Regions from separate parts of the Rhizobium sp. BR 250 genome, predicted to be linked through region 1. Evidence: riboswitches for the same ligand, from Rfam matches in the RefSeq annotation. Region 1 holds a riboswitch; each other region holds the start of a gene.
The links. A riboswitch is a leader RNA that binds a small molecule or an ion and turns the genes downstream of it on or off. The one in region 1 is predicted to bind cobalamin.

Region 1 (2,259 bases):
CGCTTGGAAAGCTGCAGCGCCGAATTGATGGAGCGGCCGATGCTTTCCATATTGTCTTCCACGCGCAGCAGAAAACACGACACCAGCTCGCCGCGGCTCTTCTTGCCGGCGTTGAGAAAGGTCGGCGTCGCCGGCTGGAAGCGGCCTGAAATGATCTCATCGACCAGATCGCGGGCAAGCTGCTCATCACCGCGCGCGAGCGCAAGCGCAACCATGCAGACGCGATCCTCGTAACGCTCGAGATAACGTTTTCCGTCAAAGGTCTTCAGCGTGTAGGAGGTGTAATATTTGAAAGCGCCGAGGAAGGTCGGAAAACGGAACTTCCGGGCATAGGCCTCGTCATAGAGGTCACGCACGAAATTGAAGGAATACTGGTCCAGCACCTCCTGCTCGTAATATCCCTCCGTTACCAGATAATCGAGCTTTTCCCTGAGGTTATGGAAAAATACCGTGTTCTGGTTGACGTGCTGGAGGAAATATTGCCGGGCGGCCAGGCGATCCTTGTCGAGCTGGATCTTCCCGTTTTCGTCATAGAGGTTCAGCATCGCGTTCAGCGCGTGATAATCCAGTCCCGTCTCAACCGGTTTCTGGCTTGCGGCTACGGGCTGTTTGGCGTCCTTGCGCAGCGCGCTTGAGGTCAGCGTGTCCAAAATCGTTCCAATCCATGTTTGACGTTGGCGACATCTTCCTCCGTGCCGAGAAGCTCGAAGCGATAGAGAAACGGCACTGCGCATTTGCGCGAGACGATGTCTCCGGCGGATGCGAAAGCTGCGCCAAAATTCGTGTTGCCCGCCGCGATGACGCCGCGAATGAGATTTCGGTTGGAGGGCTCGTTCAAGAACCGGATGACCGGCTTCGGCACGGCCCCTTTGGTGCCGCCGCCCCCATAGGTGGGGGTAACGAGCACATAGGGCTCCGACACCTGAGGCACGTCCTCCTCGGCGCCGAGCGGCAGGCGAAACAGACGCCGTCCCAGTTTCAGAAGGAAACGATGGGTGTTTTCAGAGCGGCTGGAATAATAGACGATCAGACCCATCGCCCTGCCGCCTCAGCTAATCGAGCCAATCATATCAGGCCGGAAACCCGCCCAATGCCGTTCGCCGGCAACGACGACGGGAACCTGCATGTAACCGAGACCCCGAACATGATCGAGCGCATCCGCATCTTCGGAAATATCGATGATCTCATAGGGAACGCCGATGCGGTCGAGCGCACGATACGTGGCGGTGCATTGGACGCAAGCGGGCTTGCTGTAAACGGTGACGGTCATAATTTCCTCTCTCGAAGCCGGTTTCGGACACGGCTCAACATTGCCGACTGCAATCGCAATCGGGTGGCGGTGGATCTGTCATTCAGGTGAGGCGCGCAGCCCAGGCGACTTGTCGCATCTCCGGATCGAAACCGGGGTCCGGTTTTCCTGAAAACGCTGCAAGCCGCGCAAAATCACTCTCTACGCCGACGAGCGTAGCAACTTAAAGAAATGCACTGGCATGACTTCACCCCGAAGCTTGTTCTGGAGGGGGCAGAAAAGGGCGTACGCAAATCATTTGCGTCATACACCTTCCTCCGGACACCCCGCCCGTGGACGTTTGCGCTCAAGGCAGGTCTCCTGACTTGCGGGTCACAACATCTATTCCGGCCTTCCCGGGGCTTTCAGCCCCAGTGACCCAAATTGGAACGATGCTCACCGCTTACAGTTGCGGGGGCAGTTTCGGCCTTGCTCCGCCATGATGGCATCACGCACCGAATTCCCGTCTTAGCTCCCAATCCTTGCGAATCGGAAGAACCTCGAACACCACATATAGTATATGAGGAAATTTTCACGTCAATGAATAGACACACAAAAGCCCCACCCTGTGGATCAAAAAGATTCAACACATGGCCAACAAAGGCTTAACGGCAAATGCGCTTTGTGGCTTAGGGACGGGAAAGCGTTAACCTATTCCCAGATATCGATGTGGATATCGGCGGGGCGGGCGTTTTCGATCACCCTTTTTCCGTTGGGAAGATCGTTCTCAAACAGTTTGGCGTGGATTTGAGCGTCATCGAGACCATAGCCTCGCCATCTGTTACGCAGCCTCTCTTCAAGCACTGCGACGGATGGACCCACAAAAATGGTGAGATCGAAGCTACCGGACAGTGTCGTCCAGGGTGTCTCGTTGAGCAGCAGATAATTGCCTTCGGCAAGGATCAGGCGCGTGTCCGGCGCAATCGCGCGGGCCGAGGCGATGGCGATTTCGCGGGAGCGGTCGAAAACCG
Region 2 (2,259 bases), on a different contig from region 1:
TCGGAAGCTGGGCCGAAGCCGATATTGCCAGCTATCTGGAAACCGGCTTCACCCCGGAATTCGACAGCGTCGGCGGCTCCATGGTCAAGGTGCAGCAGAACATGGCGCATCTGACAGCCGAAGACCGCGATGCGATTGCCGCCTATCTGAAGGCCATTCCGGCGCGGTAACCCTCAGCCGTCATGCCGGACTTGATCCGGCATCCAGCCACGGCGCGTCTACGCCGTGAAAAGAGTGTCTTGCGATCAAGGACTTGATCGCGCTGGACCCCGGATCAAGTCCGGGGTGACGGGAAAACTCTGCACATAGGCCCAATGGCAACCCCGCGAGCACATCAAACGTGTTGCCGCCATTGACTCCCGCCCGCACCCGACGGATAACAACCCTGTGATGGTTCCTTCCGGGCGTTCCGGAAGGTGAAAAGGGAACACGATAGGGAGAAATCCTCATTCGTGGCTGCCCCCGCAACTGTGAGCGGAGAGCCTGAAACGAAATGCCACTGGCAAGCCATCTCGCCCGGAACCGGAGTTTCCGAGCAGGGTGAGGGCGATACCGGGAAGGTGTTTCAGGTTTTGACCCGCAAGCCAGGAGACCTGCCATCACGGAAATATCCATGCCGGCGGGGTGTCCGGAAGAGCGGAATTTCAGGGCGGCGGGATCAATGCCTCCCTGTGTCAGTCTCGTATCCCCGTGGTGAAGTATATCGCATGTGGTCTTGCGGCTTGTGCCGTTCGGCCGTGTCCAAAGGCGCGGGGTCGCGCCGGAGAGGGGTCACCATGTCCATCAACCAGAATACGGCCAATTCAGCCGCGTCTGCAAAAACAGCCAGCTTCGCGCAATCGCTGACGGCGATCGTGCTTGGCCTGTTCGTCGTCGGTTTTGTCGGCTTTTCCCATGTGGAAGCCGTTCACAATGCCGCGCATGACACGCGCCATGCCAATGCCTTCCCCTGCCATTGAGGGGAAACGGCATGTCATCTTTTCGCAATATCGTCTTTACCGCCATTCTCGTCGGCATTCTCGGCGGTTTCGCCGTGTCTGCCATGCAGGCTTTCGGCACCACGCCGCTCATCCTGCAGGCGGAAACCTATGAAAGCGCCGGTGAAGCGCCGCATAGCCATGATGCGCCGGCGCCCGGCGCTGCCGTTCCCGCCCATGAGCATAATGACGAGGCCTGGGCCCCGGCCGATGGTTTCGAGCGCACCGCCTATACGGTTGCCGCCAATGTGCTGACCGCCATCGGTTATGCGCTGGTGCTGACCGGCCTCATCTCCTTGCGCGGCACCAATACCGGCTGGCGTGAAGGGCTTTTGTGGGGCGTCGCCGGCTTCGCCGCCGTCATGCTGGCCCCGATGATCGGCCTGCCGCCGGAACTGCCGGGAAGCCCGGCCGCCGCACTTGAGGCACGGCAGATCTGGTGGCTCGCAACCGTTGCCGCAACCGCGGGCGGCATTGCGCTCATCGCCTTCCGCCGTGAACCCTGGGCCATTGTGCTGGCGCTGGTGCTGATCGTCGCGCCGCATGTGGTGGGTGCGCCCTTGCCGCCGGAAGGTGAACATGCGCTGGCACCGCTGCCGCTGGAGCGTCAGTTCATCGTTGCCGCCACCATCACCAGCTTCGTCTTCTGGGCGTTGCTCGGCACATTGAGCGCGTTTTTCCTGAAGCGCTTCCAGCAGGCATAAGCCCATGCAGGACGCAGCGGAATGGAGTGAGGAACTCGATGCGCTGCGTTTTGCCGTTCCCGGTCACGACGCGCCCTGCGCCGTGCACCGGCTTGCCTTCAAGGCAATCCTCGGGGCAACCCCGGGACGCGAGGCGGCTCTCGCCTGTTTTCATGATCACGAGGCCGCCTTTACCGCTGCGGCGCTCAGCAAGATAAAACGCTCGAATTTACCCGCCGGCCGCAGCCTGCATCTGAACAGCCGCGATATTCGCCGGGCGATAGCGGGTGAGGGCGATGCGTCGGCGCCTCGCGTTTGCCGGGTGCTTGATCAGTCTTGACTGGCTCGATATTCCCACCTCCGTCATCCCGGCCTTGAGCCGGGATCCAGTCGACGCGCGTCTGCGCGGCGGCGAGAAGAGTCTTTTTCAGCCCAAGGACTTGGGCTGGCTGGATTCCGGCTCAAGGCCGGAATGACGGGGAAGTGGAGGGTTGTAAAGCATTGAGGCGGATGCGCCTCACCGATGCTCCGCCGCAAAAACCTGAAGTTCCGCCTCGGCTTCCGGACCAAAGAGGCCGAGGCTTTTCAGAATTTCCACC
Region 3 (2,259 bases), on a different contig from region 1:
GCCTCAACCCCAATTTCCGGCGGTTCAAGGAGCCGGTGAAAGCGCTTTCGGGCGGCCAGCGGCAATCCGTCGCCATCGCCCGCGCCATTCTGTTCGATGCCCGCATCCTCATCATGGACGAGCCGACGGCAGCGCTCGGGCCGCAGGAAACGGCGCAGGTGGGCGATCTCGTCAAGGAGCTGAAACGGCAGGGCATCGGCATCTTCCTCATCAGCCACGATATTCACGATGTCTTCGATCTGGCCGACCGGGTTTTCGTGATGAAGAATGGCAAGGTGGTTGGCCATGCCCGCACGCAGGATGTGACCAAGGACGAGGTTCTCGGCATGATCATTCTGGGCAAGGTCCCATCGGGCGCGGTGCCGGGACCGGGCGCGGTCACATTCTGAGATCGTTGGTCTCAATCAAATAAAGATATAAAGATTTCTTTATGTCTATTGACATTGTGACACCCCTGTTGAGAATGGCGGGTGTCATGGTTCTCCGGGGTGATTGTTTCAGCCCGGAGCTAAGAGGGAATCCGGTGCGCCGAAGATCGGCAAGACCGGAGCTGCCCCCGCAACTGTAAGCGGCGAGCCTTTGTCCACAACGTCACTGGGGTGAAAGCCCCGGGAAGACGGGCAAAGGCGGCGACCCGCGAGCCAGGAGACCTGCCAGGACAAAATAACGTCCACGGGCGGGGTGTCCCGGTGGTTGCGCAATGGTTCGGCAAGGCCGGGCCTGCACGCGTCCGCTTTACCCATGCCCCCCAACCAAATGGGGTATGACAATGCCAGACAAGACCATTCCAGTCGCATCGCTCGGTTTTCCGAGGATCGGCCGTCATCGTGAATTGAAGTTCGCGCTTGAAGGCTTCTGGTCCGGAAAGATTTCCGAAACGGACCTTCTCGAAACCGCCGGCAGGCTGCGCGCCGAGAACTGGGCGCTTCAGCGGGAAAAGGGGATCAGCCTTATCCCCTCCAATGATTTCTCCCTCTATGATCACGTGCTCGACACGGCCGTGATGGTGGGGGCCATTCCGTCGATCTACGGATGGACGGGCGGAGATGTCTCCCTGTCGACCTATTTCGCCATGGCGCGCGGAAGTCAGAGCGAGGCCCATGCCGGCTGCGACCACGTTCATGAAGGACATGCGCATCATGGCCAGGGCGTTCCGGCGCTGGAAATGACCAAGTGGTTCGACACCAATTATCATTACATGGTGCCGGAGGTTTCCGAGGAGCAGCATTTCGTGCTTACCTCGCAAAAACCGGTCGACCATTTCCTCGAGGCTAAAGCGCTCGGCATTCACACACGACCCGTCATCCTCGGCCCGGTCACGTTTCTGAAGCTTGCCAAGGCGCGAGAGGCGGCCTTCAAGCCGCTCGATCTTCTGGCGAAGCTGCTGCCCGTTTATGAAGAACTGCTGCGTCGTCTCCGCGCCGCCGGGGCGGATTGGGTGCAGATCGACGAGCCGGTGGCCGTGCTGGATCTTTCAGAGGGCGAACGCCATGCGCTTGCCGTCGCTTATCAGGCTCTGTCAAAGGCCGCGCCTGATCTCAAAATCCTCATCGCCACCTATTTCGGCGGTCTTGAGGATAATTTGCAGGCCGTCGCGGCGCTTCCGGTCGCGGGTCTTCATCTCGATCTGGTGCGCGCGCCCGAAGCGTTGGAGGCCGCATTGAAGGTCTTGCCCGCAAACCGCGTCCTGTCGCTCGGCGTCATTGACGGCCGCAATATCTGGCGTGCCGATCTCGCCGCGATCATCGGCAAGCTGGAAACCGCCATTGCCGAACGGGGTGCGGCGGCCTTTCAAATCGCGCCGTCCTGCTCGCTGCTGCATGTTCCGGTCGATCTCGAACTGGAAACCGGCCTCGATGCCGATCTGAAGAGCTGGCTGTCTTTTGCCACCCAGAAGCTCGGCGAGCTTGCCACGCTCGGCCGGGCTTTGGGTGAGGGCAGGGCCACTGTTGCGCCGGAACTGGAAGCGGCCTCGCGGGCGGTCGCCGCACGTGCATCCTCGCCAAAGGTAACGGATACCACCGTTCAAAAACGCATCGCGACGATCGGCGCCGCCGACAGGCAACGGGCGAGCGCCTTTGCCGAGCGGCAGAAGCTGCAATCGCAGGCCATCGCCCTGCCGCTTTTCCCGACGACGACCATCGGCTCTTTCCCGCAGACGCCGGAGGTGAGGAAAGCTCGCTCCGCGCATTCCAAGGGCGCCCTGACCGACGCGCAATATGAAAACTTCCTGCGGAAGGAAACCGAAGCGACGATCCG

Region 2: linked by a shared signal. The riboswitch ahead of QD336_RS03530 (CbtB domain-containing protein) and the one ahead of nrdH (glutaredoxin-like protein NrdH) in region 1 are both predicted to bind cobalamin.
Region 3: linked by a shared signal. The riboswitch ahead of metE (5-methyltetrahydropteroyltriglutamate--homocysteine S-methyltransferase) and the one ahead of nrdH (glutaredoxin-like protein NrdH) in region 1 are both predicted to bind cobalamin.

Annotation. Positions count from the first base shown of each region.
Region 1 is NZ_JARWKW010000003.1:423,384-425,642, forward strand. Features, by position in the region: gene nrdE (class 1b ribonucleoside-diphosphate reductase subunit alpha) at 1-650, opposite strand, end outside; gene nrdI (class Ib ribonucleoside-diphosphate reductase assembly flavoprotein NrdI) at 638-1,036, opposite strand; gene nrdH (glutaredoxin-like protein NrdH) at 1,049-1,270, opposite strand; cobalamin riboswitch at 1,583-1,806, opposite strand; gene QD336_RS07355 (nucleoside triphosphate hydrolase) at 1,940-2,259, opposite strand, start outside.
Region 2 is NZ_JARWKW010000002.1:103,564-105,822, reverse strand. Features, by position in the region: gene QD336_RS03535 (c-type cytochrome) at 1-170, shown strand, start outside; cobalamin riboswitch at 375-615, shown strand; gene QD336_RS03530 (CbtB domain-containing protein) at 777-959, shown strand; gene QD336_RS03525 (CbtA family protein) at 971-1,681, shown strand; gene QD336_RS03520 (hypothetical protein) at 1,686-2,000, shown strand; gene QD336_RS03515 (type 1 glutamine amidotransferase family protein) at 2,178-2,259, opposite strand, start outside.
Region 3 is NZ_JARWKW010000006.1:233,190-235,448, reverse strand. Features, by position in the region: gene QD336_RS12140 (ATP-binding cassette domain-containing protein) at 1-389, shown strand, start outside; cobalamin riboswitch at 460-672, shown strand; gene metE (5-methyltetrahydropteroyltriglutamate--homocysteine S-methyltransferase) at 770-2,259, shown strand, end outside.